Labilibaculum antarcticum: one gene and its partner. The protein of the gene in region 2 interacts with the protein of the main gene of each other region in a pairwise test. Links are inferred from orthologs where the notes say so. Each region holds a gene or a part of one and is shown on either strand. Other genes may lie near its edges. The genes, in order: rlmB and tsaE.

What was found.
Region 1: the proteins of tsaE (region 2) and rlmB interact in binary tests that used the Escherichia coli proteins (3 or more experiments, as listed by UniProt). The link is inferred for Labilibaculum antarcticum from one-to-one orthologs.

What each region holds. Positions count from the first base shown.
Region 1 is NZ_AP018042.1:3,167,107-3,173,932, reverse strand. The notes cover bases 1,222-4,073. They hold rlmB (23S rRNA (guanosine(2251)-2'-O)-methyltransferase RlmB), read right to left. Parts: upstream 3,092-4,073; coding sequence 2,351-3,091; downstream 1,222-2,350. Other genes in these bases: ALGA_RS12495 (DUF418 domain-containing protein), read right to left, coding at 3,104-4,073; ALGA_RS12505 (4Fe-4S dicluster domain-containing protein), read left to right, coding at 1,222-2,294. Outside these bases: ALGA_RS12510 (3-oxoacyl-ACP synthase III family protein), read left to right, coding at 1-562; more of ALGA_RS12505, read left to right, coding at 915-1,221; more of ALGA_RS12495, read right to left, coding at 4,074-4,345; ALGA_RS12490 (ABC-F family ATP-binding cassette domain-containing protein), read right to left, coding at 4,403-6,343; ALGA_RS12485 (AAA family ATPase), read right to left, coding at 6,429-6,826. UniProt on the Escherichia coli protein: Specifically methylates the ribose of guanosine 2251 in 23S rRNA.
Region 2 is NZ_AP018042.1:2,529,059-2,535,724, reverse strand. What follows is about bases 2,586-5,277. They hold tsaE (tRNA (adenosine(37)-N6)-threonylcarbamoyltransferase complex ATPase subunit type 1 TsaE), read right to left. Parts: upstream 4,294-5,277; coding sequence 3,877-4,293; downstream 2,586-3,876. Other genes in these bases: porX (T9SS response regulator signal transducer PorX), read right to left, coding at 4,319-5,277; ALGA_RS10005 (alanine dehydrogenase), read right to left, coding at 2,586-3,789; ALGA_RS10010 (HAD family hydrolase), read left to right, coding at 2,586-2,600. Also shown: ALGA_RS10015 (hypothetical protein), read left to right, coding at 1-837; more of ALGA_RS10010, read left to right, coding at 1,737-2,585; more of ALGA_RS10005, read right to left, coding at 2,566-2,585; more of porX, read right to left, coding at 5,278-5,872; porW (type IX secretion system periplasmic lipoprotein PorW/SprE), read right to left, coding at 5,957-6,666. UniProt on the Escherichia coli protein: Required for the formation of a threonylcarbamoyl group on adenosine at position 37 (t(6)A37) in tRNAs that read codons beginning with adenine.

The DNA of each region.
Region 1 (6,826 bases), 640 kb from region 2 along the record:
GCACGACAGAGACAGTATGATTTATTCTGATGGTGCAGGTGCTGCAATATTGGAAGCATGTGAAGCAGAAGAAGCATCGGGGATTTTATCTCATGCTATGAGAACTGACACCATTAGTGAAGCTTTCTTTTTGCGTGCAGACATTTCAGACAATCCTGATTTCGCGGGAAACAGCAATAGTCTTTTTATTAAAATGTATGGTCGTAAAATCTACGAATATGCCATTTCCAATGTTCCTGGTGTAGTAAAGGAATGTATTGACAAAGCTGGATTGGATATTAAGGACATCAAAAAAATCCTTATTCATCAGGCCAACGAAAAAATGGATGAGGCCATTGCCAAAAGACTATTCCGTTTGTATCAGGAAAAAACTGTTCCTAAAAACATCATGCCAATGATCATTAAAGAAATGGGGAATAATTCAGTAGGTACTGTACCAATTCTTTACGATCAAATTTCAAAAGGCAAATTAGAAGATCATAAACTTAATGAAGGTGATTATATTGTTTTTGCTTCGGTTGGTGCCGGCATGAGCATTAACGCTTTCCTATATAAGGTTTAATTCATTGTATTTAATCCTCTAAAATGATAAATACTTCTTTTTTTAATCATTTTTAAAAAGATTTTAAAAATGGCTTGTATTCGAGAATTAAATTTAGCAAATTAGCAGAGCTGAATCTGAAATATGCAAGGGAATTAGGAGATAGAGGAGAAAGACGATATTCAGAAGTCAGAATCAAACTGCATTCTAACCCTAATATTACTATAGATAATTACCCGATCAAATTCGTTTGATTCGGGTAATTCTTTTTTAAGGAAAACCATCCTGCCGGAGAAATAATCCAAATTAGATGTGAAGGAAAACAAGCTGAAAAAATACCACTACCTTTCAGTCTCTAAAAACATTTAATCTGATGCATTCAATATACACTTTAGCAATTCTTATTTGTCTGGTAATTGCCATTATATTCTTCTTGAGTCTGCTTTATACAAGTATCACCTTTTGGAGGGAGAATGAAAAAAGAGCCACTTTCCGAGCTCTTTTAATTACGCTGGTTTTACCGGTTCCCTATCTCCTCTGCTGGTATTATTCATGGGAAATAGCAGCTTTAGTTCTAAGTATTGATCTTCTTCTTACCCTGTTCGCATTTGCAATTCCTTTTACAACGACTAAGAATATTTGCGGTGATTTTCCAAAAACCCAAATTGACGAACGAGACATCATGTTCTCAAGAAATGAGTTAAAAGTTGATACGGAAAGATATAAGGAATACTACCAGAATCATCCCGATAAGGAAGAGTTAGACAGTAAATTTCGAAAAGAAGCAGGATTACTCAATAAAGAATCAATCTTTTACAACAGCATGGCTTATGCAGCTTCGAATGCAAGTTTTTTTGCCGTAGATCAATTCAAGAATGCGATTGATGGTCCTGTAAATCCGGTTAAAGAGAAAATAAGTCAAGAAAAAATGCTAATTTTCCTTGAAAACTGGGGAAAGAAATTGGGAGCGCTAAACGTTGGCTTCACTAAATTATCAGATTACCATTACTACTCACATAAAGGCAGAGGAGATCGATATGGAGAAGAAATAACAAATCATCATGCCTACGCAATTGCCTTTACAGTTGAGATGACACAAGAAATGGTTGCTGCCGCACCCCAGGCATCCATTGTTATGGAATCGGGACAACAATATTTAGAAGCTGGACGAATTGCGGTACAAATGGGGCAATTCCTGCGCAATTTAGGCTACTCGGCAAAAGCTCATATCGATGGTAATTATGAAGTTTTGTGTCCTCTTGTTGCAAGAGATGCAGGTTTGGGAGAAATTGGTCGTATGGGTTTGCTGATGACACCCAAAGAAGGACCACAAGTTCGTTTAGGGGTTGTGACTACTGATTTTGAATTACCATACATGAAATGGAAGAAAAACAACAGTCTACTCGATTTCTGTAATCGATGTATGAAATGTGCTGAAGTTTGTCCAAGTCAATCAATTTCTTTTGATTCGCCCAAATTAGTAAATGGCACAAAACGCTGGCAAATAAATTCCGAAAGTTGCTTTACTTATTGGAGCAAGGCTGGTACCGATTGCGGCCGTTGCATGGCAACTTGTCCATATTCTCATCCGAATAATTTACTTCACAATTCTATTCGATGGGGAATAAAACACTCGCCACTTTTCAGAAGGATTGCAGTTCCTTTAGATGATTTCTTTTATGGCAGAAAGCCCAAATCGGCAAATATGCCAAGTTGGATTCCACAAAAAAATAAAACAAATTTGAATTCATAATTAAAAAAAAACGCAGAAATTAAATTTCTGCGTTCATATCTATATTTTATAGAAGTCTAGTTCCTTTGTCTCACCGCCTCGTATATCATTAAGGAGGCCGCAACAGATACATTCAACGATTGAATTGAACCTACAATTGGAATTTTCACCTGCTCATCAGCCAAGCGTAACAAAGCATCTTCAATACCTACATCTTCCGATCCCATTACAATTGCTGTCGCCAATGTAAAATCACCTTCAGTATAAACTTTTTCAGCCTTTTCACTTGCTGCTACAATTCGAATTCCTTCTTTCTTCAAATATCGGACAAGAGTCTTCAAATTCTGAACTCGGCAAACGGGTACGTTATACAAAGCTCCGGCAGATGTTTTAATAGAATCAGGCGTGATTTTCGCTGAATTCTTAAAAGGAATTACAATGGCATGCACACCAGCGCATTCAGCAGAACGAGCAATAGCACCAAAGTTACGCACATCAGTAATTTCATCTAAAAGAAGTAGCAGAGGTGTTTTACCTTGAGCTAATAACTCAGGTACAATTTCTTCTATTTCCTGATAAGGAATTGGAACAATTAAAGCTACAACTCCCTGATTATTATGCTGATCCAAAGTATTCAGTTTTTCCACTGGAACAAACTGAAATTCAATACCCTTTTCGCGGATCAAATCGAATAATTCTTGAAACAAAGGACCTGCTAATCCTGTTTTGATCAATACTTTTTCAATTTCCTTTTCACTTTTTATTGCTTCCATTGTTGCTCTGATTCCGAACAACATCTCTTGTCTTTGTTTAGCCATCGATTAATTTGCTTATTGGTATTTTACATTCATTGACAATTGTGGTTTTTCCTTATAAGTAAGATATCGCCACAACCATTCAAATGGTCCCATTTTATAATATTTCAGCCAAATAGTGGAAGAAATCAATTGAAAAGTCCAGATTAACAAAACCCAAATCAATAACTCTGTTCTTGAGTAACGTGCAAACATTCCAAAACCATAACTATAAAAAATAATGGAACAAATTATGGATTGACAAAGGTAGTTCGTAAAAGCCATTCGACCAACTGCTTCAAAACCTTTTGTCAAAAATTGCATGATTTTCAATTGATAAATCAAAATGATCAAGCCAATATAACCCAATGAGGAAAATAAACTACCAAAATAATTGAACTGATAGCCATATTTAAAAAAATGGATTACCTCCCATTTTGTCTCCACAATGCGATGAAATCCTTCGTTAGAAAATAAAGTTCCAATGCCAATACCTAAAATAGCCATAGAAAAATAAAACAGCTTCGATTTTTTTGCTGTTAATACTCCATTGGTAAGTAATACCATTCCTAATAGCATTACTCCGGTTGTTCTCCATAAAGACAGCATGAAAAATGAACCTATTTGATAATTCATATTTAGTTGAGCCCGTTTCACGAAAATATCAAACCAACTTCCTACTTGATACAAATCTATTTCTGCTGTTAATAATTTCGGACCAGGACTAAAATCGGCCATTACTTCTTTAGCCATTTCAGGTGGCATACTTTCAAAAGAACTACCTACTATATAAAAAAGGCCCATTGGAATTAGGAATAGTACCGCGCACATAACAATTTTCCAACTATCCTTCATCTTTCGTAGCAAAACAGCGATCAATCCCACAATGGCATAAGCAACCAGAATATCTCCAAACCATATAAAATAAGCATGCAGCATCCCAAACAAAAGTAACCACATCATGCGTCTAATATGAAATCTAGAACCATCAAGGCCCCTTTCATTAAGCCTGTTTATAAACAAAAGGATGCCTGCACCAAATAAAATGGAGAATATGGTCATGAATTTTAGTTCCACAAAAACATTCACAAAATAATATGAGAAATAATCGGAAGAAGATAACTCTCCCATTACTGATGGGTTAGTAAAAGAAGCATTGGGAAGCGCAAATAACTGAATATTTATCAACAGAATTCCCAATAGAGCAAATCCCCGAAGAATATCCAGAGATCGTATTCTTTCATTGAAAAATGTTGGCGTAGCAGAAAGCGAGGTCATTGTTTTTGTTCTAAGATAGTAATTATCCTAAAATCAACATTTCATTAATAAAATTTACTATTCTCCCTTCTCAGCGATAAGAAGCTCTAATTCTTCATTTAAATTCTCCCAATCGGACATTTCTTTTTCAAGATCTTTTTTGGCTTTCTCATATTTTGCAAACAGAGACTGATCTTGAATGTTCTCAGAATTTGCAAGCATATCTTCCATCTCGGCTATCTTCTCTTCAAACCGGGCAATATTTTCTTCAGAATTTGAGATTGCTCTTTCCATTTTGGAAATCTTTTTACTCATCTCTTTCCGCTCCAAATAATTCAATTTATTATCTGATGATGCAACTTCAACCTGAACCGAAGCAACAGTATTCTTCACTTCCAATTCCTTTAAAGAATCCATTTTCTTGGCTTGCAGAAAATCATAAATCCCCCCCAAATGCTCCTTTATCTTCTTATTAGTAAACTCATATACCTTTGAAGACAAACCATTCAGAAATTCACGATCGTGAGAAACTACGATAACCGTGCCATCAAACTGATTCAATGCTTCTTTCAAAACATCTTTCGATTTCATATCCAGATGGTTGGTAGGCTCATCGAGAACCAAAAGATTTACCGGTTCCAAAAGCAGACGAATCATGGCCAAACGAGAACGTTCTCCTCCGGATAAAACCTTTACTTTTTTATCAATATCCTCCCCTCGAAACATAAAAGCACCTAAAATACTACGAATTTTAGTCCTTACATCTCCAACTGCAACATCATCAATAGTTTCAAATACAGTTTTGTTCTCATTCAGCATTTGAGCTTGATTTTGAGCAAAATAACCAATCTTAACATTGTGTCCGAGCTTACAAGTACCAGTGTATTCGATTTCGTCCATCAGAACTTTTACCAGAGTCGACTTCCCTTCTCCATTCTTACCAACAAAAGCTAATTTCTCTCCTCTTTCAATAACGAATTCAAGCTCATTTAAAACTAAATGATCACCATATGCCTTGCTTAAATTTTTCACCTCACAAACCAAATCTCCCGATCGAGGTGCTGGTGGAAATTTCAAACTCAATTGAGAAGTGTCCTCTTCATCAATCTCAATACGGTCAATTTTTTCCAGTTGCTTAACACGAGACTGAACCTGAACCGATTTTGAAGCCTTATAGCGAAAACGTTCAATAAAATCTTCAGTATCTTTTATTTGTTTTTGCTGATTCAGATAGGTTTTGAGTTGCTGTTCGCGACGTTCAGCATGTAGAACAACATACTGAGAATAAGGAACTTTATAATCATATATTTTACCAACAGAAATTTCAACCGTTCTATTAGTGATATTATCCAAAAATGCCCTGTCATGAGATACCAATACCACTGCTCCCGGATAAGTTTTCAAAAAATCCTCCAACCACTGAATTGATTCAATATCCAAATGGTTTGTTGGCTCATCGAGAAGAAAAACATGTGGACGGCGCAACAAAATTTTCGCCAATTCTATTCGCATTCTCCATCCCCCGCTAAATTCATTGGTCTGTCGGGCAAAGTCACTTCTTAAAAATCCCAATCCAAGTAAAGTACGCTCCGATTCGGCCTCAATATTTTCGCCACCCATCATATGGTAGCGATCATTTCTATCAGTAAGTCGCTCTATTAGCTTCATGTACTCTTCCGATTCATAATCGGTTCGCTCAGCAATCTCCAAATTAATTTCAGCAATTTCCTTTTCTAAGCCCAATACCTCTTCAAAAGCTGATAAAGCCTCCTCCATTACAGTATTGCCGTCAATATGATTGACCTGTTGCGGTAAATATCCTATTTTAATCTCATTTGGCAATGAAACAATTCCTGCTGTAGGAGCTTGAAAACCGGCAAATATTTTCAGCAAAGTTGATTTTCCTGCACCATTCTTCCCAACCAATCCAATTCGGTCACGAGTATTTACAATAAAACTAACTTGCTTAAATAGGGTAAAGCCACCAAACTCAACCGTAAGATTGTTAATAGAGATCATACTAATTCAGATTTTTCTGTTAAAGCGACAAAGATAACAACAGTTATCAGTTATCGGTAATCATTAACCAGTAAATAAAAGCATCCTAATTATCACAAATCCCTGTGAGCTTATCTGCCTGTAAAATTTGAGCTTTCTTTAGTAATTCTGATTGTATAATATTTCCTTTCACCTCCTGCAAAACTATCGTTTCAGCCTCGGCAAAAGAAATATCATAAATTCGGCTTACTTTCTGATATTCCTTCGGATATTTTGAAATCAATTGATCATACAGCTGATCTAAATAGTTTTGTGATGGATTGTAAAATTCCAACTTCAACTCAAAACGTCTAATTAATGCCTCATCAATCAAACCAATTTGATTTGTAGCAGCAATAAAAATGGAGTTTCGAGGTAAAGAATCAATCAGTTGAATCATACTATTAACCACCCGTTTCATCTCACTGCTATCTGTATTATCGTAGTTTCTTTCCTTTCCCAAAG
Region 2 (6,666 bases):
GTGTTTACCAGCGAATTCCGACAGACATTCAATTTGAGATTGAGTCGACTTAAATCAGAACAGAAATTTGTCTCTTTTTTAAAACGATTCAACAACCGCTTTGCCTACCGCATTTCGAAAAAGAGTTTGGTAAATGATTTTAATCTGTATGCGAATCCTTTCCTGGCTCATGCCTCCAACGAAAACCTCATCACCATCAATTCAAGTTTTCAGAATACCTTTTCGTATCGTAAACCCAAATCGAAAACCAATTGGGACATTATTCATTTAAGCAGCAACGGCAAACAATTGCTTACCCAGGGTTTCGAACGCCGAAAATACATGCAGAACGGATTTCGTTTTCAATGGAAAATTGGAGATTCGAACCAGCTGAGCAACCGAACCGATTTTGGCGAGAAGAACTTAAACAACGAATCGTTTACCGATAAAAATTACTCTTTGAAGGAAATTAAAAACGAATTGAAACTTCAGTTTCAACCAACATTGGCCTTTCAGTTCGGATTGAACTACACCTACAACAGCAAGGAAAACGATTTAGCCACTGAAAAATCGAACACGCACAACATAGGCGCCGACTGTCAATATTCCTTGGCCAAAACCGGCCAATTAATGGCCACGCTTAACTATTTACTGGTTGATTTTAATTCCGAATCGAACAGCTCGATAGCCTACGAAATGCTGGAAGGTTTTTTACCGGGCAACAACACAACCTGGAGCCTGGGCTACAACCAACAACTTAGCAAACTATTTCAATTGAGCGTTTCGTACAATGGCCGCAACAGCGAAGGCGGCAAAACCATTCATGTGGGCAGTATGGAGGTGAGGGCTTATTTTTAGGGCTTAACCTTACCCCTGGACTTCTCCACTTTTCTACCCCTAAATGGACTTCATCGATTTCCGCTTCGCTTCAATCCCCTAAAGGGGACTTTTCCAAACGTGCTATATTTAATTTGAGAGAACTCTAAAAAAACGACTACCCTTAAGCCCCTTTAGGGGTTTGGGGTAAGTGGACGAAACATCTAAAATTAACAACAATTTAAGAAGAGCAATAGTTAGGCGCTTAAAATATGCCATAATAAAAGATGAAGAGAATTTCCTTTTAACCTACCCCTAAATCCCTTTAGCGATTTCAAGATAAGCCCCTCAGGGACACAAAGAGGGTCATCCCGGACAAGATGGAGTGTTTCAGGGACAAGAAGTAGATCATCCCGGACAAGACGGAGTGCTTCAGGGACAAGAAATAGGTCTTCCCGGACAGTGGAAAAGCGCTTCACGGACAGAATGGTGGTGCTCAGGGACAGCGGGCAGGCCATCACGGACAGGAATGTTGTACTCATTTTGGGTAGGGAGAAGGTGAAACCTGGTAGAGAACAATATAAATAGGAACCTAACGTACTTCCCTTAGTGTGGACTCAACCACCTCCAGGATGTCTGTGACTTGTGGTCTAAACTAACTCAACTTCTATTAATCTTTTTCCTTTGGCATAATCTCTTGCACTGCTATATTTGTAATGATGCGACTCAGAACTACTTTACAAGTAAGAAAACCCAATGCAATAAGAATTTGTGTAATTGAGATTATTACGTCTCGCTAATCGCCACAGGTCGCAGACTTGCGGGAGGTGGGAGTCTTCTTTTTGAAAATCAAGAAAATGCATTTCCCTATATAACCATCATCTCTTTTCGAATTGTCAATCTAAATCGGTAAATTGAGAATTCTTCCAAAACTTTCGTTTATGACTCCAAAAATAAAAATCGTAGTTACTGATTTAGATGGCACTTTGCTTCCTTCGCAGGGAAGCATTAGCAAAAAAGATTACGATACTCTGGTGAGTCTTCATGATAAAGAGATTATAAGGGTGATTGCCACGGGAAGAACCCTTTATTCAGCTTTGGCGGTATTGCCCGAAGATTTTCCGATTGATTATCTTATTTTCTCATCGGGAGCGGGCATCATGCAATGGGACACCAAGGAATTGATCTACTCTCAACAAATTGAAGCGGAAGAAGTTTTGGAGTTATCGAAAATTTTAATCGATCATGAGATTGATTTTATGATTCTAGATCCCATTCCATTGAATCATCAATTCTGGTACTATCAAACTGGAAATAAAAATTTAGATTTTGACAGAAGACTGGCTCTCTACAAGCAATTTTCTACACCGGTAGGTAAACTGGAAGACACCAAACGGGATGCTTGTCAGATATTAGCCATACTTCCTAATAGAGTAGATTGGTTTGAAGAGTTAAAGACAAAATTTACTGATATCAAGATTATTCGTGCCACATCACCACTCGATCATGAATCCATTTGGATGGAGATTTTCCCTGAGCACATTTCGAAAGGGCAAGGATGCCAATGGCTATGCAACAAATTACAAATTAAAGCCACTGAATCGCTTGCAATAGGCAATGATTACAATGATTTTGATCTGCTCGATTGGGGTGAACACAGTTTTGTTGTAGCCAATGCTCCCAAAGAATTACGATTAAAATATCAGGTAACTGATAGTGTTATTGAAGATGGATTTGCGAAAGCTGTTGAAAGAATCTTAGAAACACCAACTACATCGCAGCAAGCAACAAATCGATATCTTTAGCCAAAATTCCAAACGAATCGCCCAATCGGCGATTGGTTAAGATTCCCCGGTAAATATATGTTCCATGACGCAAGCCAACATCGTATTTAATAAACTGATGAACGCCTCCGTTATGTCCAATTTGCAACAACAAAGGAGAACAAATATTGCTTAAAGCAAGTGAGGCAGTTCGGGCAACATGAGAAGGTACGTTGGGTACACAATAATGCAAAACACCAAACTTTTTAAATACCGGATCTTTATGAGTGGTCATCATTGAGGTTTCGAAACAACCGCCCTGATCGATACTCAGGTCGATAATAATTGAGCCAGGCTTCATCTTGGCAACCATATCCTCGGTAACGATAAAACCACTTATATTTTTTTCGTAGCGCAAGGCTCCAATTACCACATCGGCAGAAGCCAATGCCTTTTCAAGAACATGAGGATGAAAAATTGAGGTGAAAACACGATGTCCTAAATGATCTTCCAATCTGCGAAGGCGATAAATTGAATCGTCGAACACTTTCACCATTGCACCCAATCCGCTGGCAGCTCTCGTTGCATATTCAGCAGCGGTTCCTGCTCCCAAAACAATCACTTCGGTTGGTGTTATTCCAGTAATTCCCCCCAGCATGACCCCTTTTCCTCCATGAGACTTGCTTAAATATTCACCAGCAATCATTACGGCTGAAATTCCTGCAATCTCGGACATGGAACGAACAACCGGGAAAAAATCATGCTCATCCTTCACCAATTCCAGCGCAATCGCAGTCACTTTCTTTTGCATTAACTTGCGAATGTTCTCACCACATTGACTCTTTATTTGGAGAGCAGAAAAAAGGATTTGATTTCCTCGGAGCATATCAATTTCGGCAGACGAAAAAGGTGAAACCTGCATGATCACATCACATTGATAAATCTCGCTCTTTGCATTAACTATTAGAGCTCCATTATCGCTGTACTCTTTATCTGTATAATTTGAAGCAAGACCAGCGCCTCGCTCAACCATTACATCATGGCCATTATTCACCAAAACTTCGACAGACTGAGGTGTTAAACAAATTCGATTTTCGCCTTTATTCTCTTCTTTTGGGATACCGATTGCTAACTGTTTCCGTCGGCGTTCAACTTCCAACATTTCTTCTTTAGGCTGATAAAATTCTTGCCCAATCGGAAAATTCCTTGATCCTTGACTTCGTGGCGCCATATGCAAAATTGTAATATTAAAAGAGATTTTAACAAGTTAATGAATCTACAATTTAAACAATTTTTTGCTATTATGCATATCCCTTGATTAACGAATGGTAATGGTGCGACTACCATCACTTTCTTCTTCAAAAAGAACCGCTACAGCATCATTCGGCAGAATAGATTCAATTTTTTCGGGCCATTCGATAAAGCACATGGCATTACTGTAGAAATAATCCTCGTACCCAAAATCATAAGCTTCTTTCACATCTTCAATCCGATAAAAATCGAAATGATAAATGATATCCTCTTTTGAAGTATGATACTCGTTCACAATCGAAAATGTAGGACTATTGATGGTGTCTTCTACACCCATTTCATCACAAATGGCTTTTACAAAGGTCGTTTTCCCCACTCCCATTGCTCCATAAAGAGCAAATACACGCTTACTTCCCACCAGTGAAAGAAATTCCTTTGCCACGGCATTAATCTCTTTCAGGGAGTTAATTTTTAATACACTCATTTTTAAAATAATTGATATCTAATTTCTAGCGTGGAGTCAGAGTTATCAATGGAACCAAAACTTCCTCGAGTGAAATTCCTCCATGCTGAAAGGTATTTCGATAATAGGAACTGTAGTGGTTAAAGTTGTTCGGATAAACCAAAAAGTCCTCGCCATGTGCAAAGATATAAGAAGAACTTACATTTACCTGAGGCAGAAGTGCTTTTCGTGGATCCGTTACTTCAAAAACATGTTTTGGATTGTAATTCAGATTCTTACCCATCTTGTATCGAAGGTTTGCATTCGTTTGTCTGTCGCCAATTACCTTAACAGCATTTTGAACCCGTATTGAACCATGATCAGTAGTAATTATCAGCTTCACATTCTTCTCGGCCAGCTTCTTAATCAATTCCAATAACATCGAGTGTTCGAACCACGAAAGGGTTAAAGAACGATAAGCAGCCTCATCAGGAGCCAGATCACGTATCATATCGCTTTCTGTACGAGCATGCGAAAGCATATCCACAAAATTGTAAACAAAAACACTCAATTGAGATTCCAGAATAGCGCTAATGTTCTCCATCACTTTAGCGCCCATTTTTTCGTTATTTATTTTCTCGTAATTGTAGCTTACGTCCTTGTAATCACGTTTCAACTGAAAACCAATAAATTCCTCTTCATGAAGATTTTTACTTGTATCCTCATCTTCATGAATCCAATAACCAGGATGCTTCTTTTGAATGTCCAATGGCATTAAACCTGCGAACATAGAATTTCTGGCATATTGCGTTGCCGTGGGTAAGATGGAATAATACATATCATCATCAACCACCGAATAGTAATTGTTAATTACCGGATATAGTGTTTGCCACTGATCGTAGCGTAAATTATCGATAAGAATAAAAGCTACTTTTTGTCCTTTTTCAAGCAAAGGGTAAACTTTTTCTTTGAATACGGAAGGTGTTAACAGTGGCTTTTCTTTACAATCTGGCTCAAGCCATGTCAGATAATTCTTCTTTATAAATCGGGAAAAAAGATTGTTGGCCTCATTCTTTTGCATGCGCAGAATTTCGTCCATTCCCGTCTCTTCAATATTGGAGAGTTCCAACTCCCAGAACACCAGTTTCCGGTACATTTTCATCCAATCGGTAAAATTGCGGCAATCATTAATCTCCATTCCCAACTGTCCGAATCGCGACTGATAAGCTGTGGTTGTTTTTTCCGAAACCAATCTCTTTTTATCAAGATTTTTTTTAATGGCAAGCAATATTTGCTTTGGATTCACAGGTTTTATCAGGTAATCAGAAATTTGCTTTCCAATCGCATCATCCATAATATCCTCTTCCTCATTCTTGGTAATCATCACAACAGGAAGTGCCGAATCGATCGATTTTATTTCACCCAAGGCTTCCAGACCACTCATGCCTGGCATGTTTTCATCAAGCAGAATCAAATCGAAATGATCCTCCCGAACCATGTCTATAGCATCATGAGCGTTATTACATGATTTTACAATGTATCCTTTCCCTTCTAAAAAAATAATATGAGGTTTCAACAACTCAATCTCATCATCCACCCAAAGTATCGTAATATCTTTCACAAACGTTCATTTTAATTTCATCCAGGAAACAACCTGGCTTACTACTAGTGGTAACGAAAAGCACCTGCTTTTATTTCACCAAATTTACCTAAGATACCACTTCTTAAAGAATTCCAGGTAGATAGCAGGATCGCCATCCTTCATAAAAACATCTAAATTTTCATCAGAAATCACAAAATTTCGATAGTTGACCTTCTCTACCGGTTCAAAAAGCATACGATTCGTAACAATTGCTCTGAAATACATCATGGCCTGTTTTTTATTTCGCATGTTGGTAACCAAAAGAATTTCCCGATTCTCATCCAAGCTGCGAACCTCTATTTTTAAGGTTTTTATGTTGTATTTTTTAATTCCGTTTAAAAGCAGTTTTTTATCAACATTATCAGTCGAATAAACCAATGCAAAATAGTGTGGCGTATCCTCTTTATAAGTATAAATACCTTCCTGAACTAATTCTTCAATAGGCTTAACCTCTGAAACCGTCTCATCATTCAGGTAATTTTCTTTGAAGAAATCAAGATATGGAAATAGTGTTTTACTGATATAAAATTTATTAAAATTTTCCTCGGTAATTACAAAATTTCGATATTCCACATTTGCCAATTGAGCATACACTGACTCATCCTTTATCAAATTTCTAAAATAATTCATTGCCTCCGACTTAGAGCCAACATTATTCACAACAATCATATTTAGATCGGTATCATACTGATCTCTTATGACCGTAAAATCTTTATCATGATTAAAAATATCTGTTCGTAATTTGCCAATATTCACTTTTCGTACCGGCACCA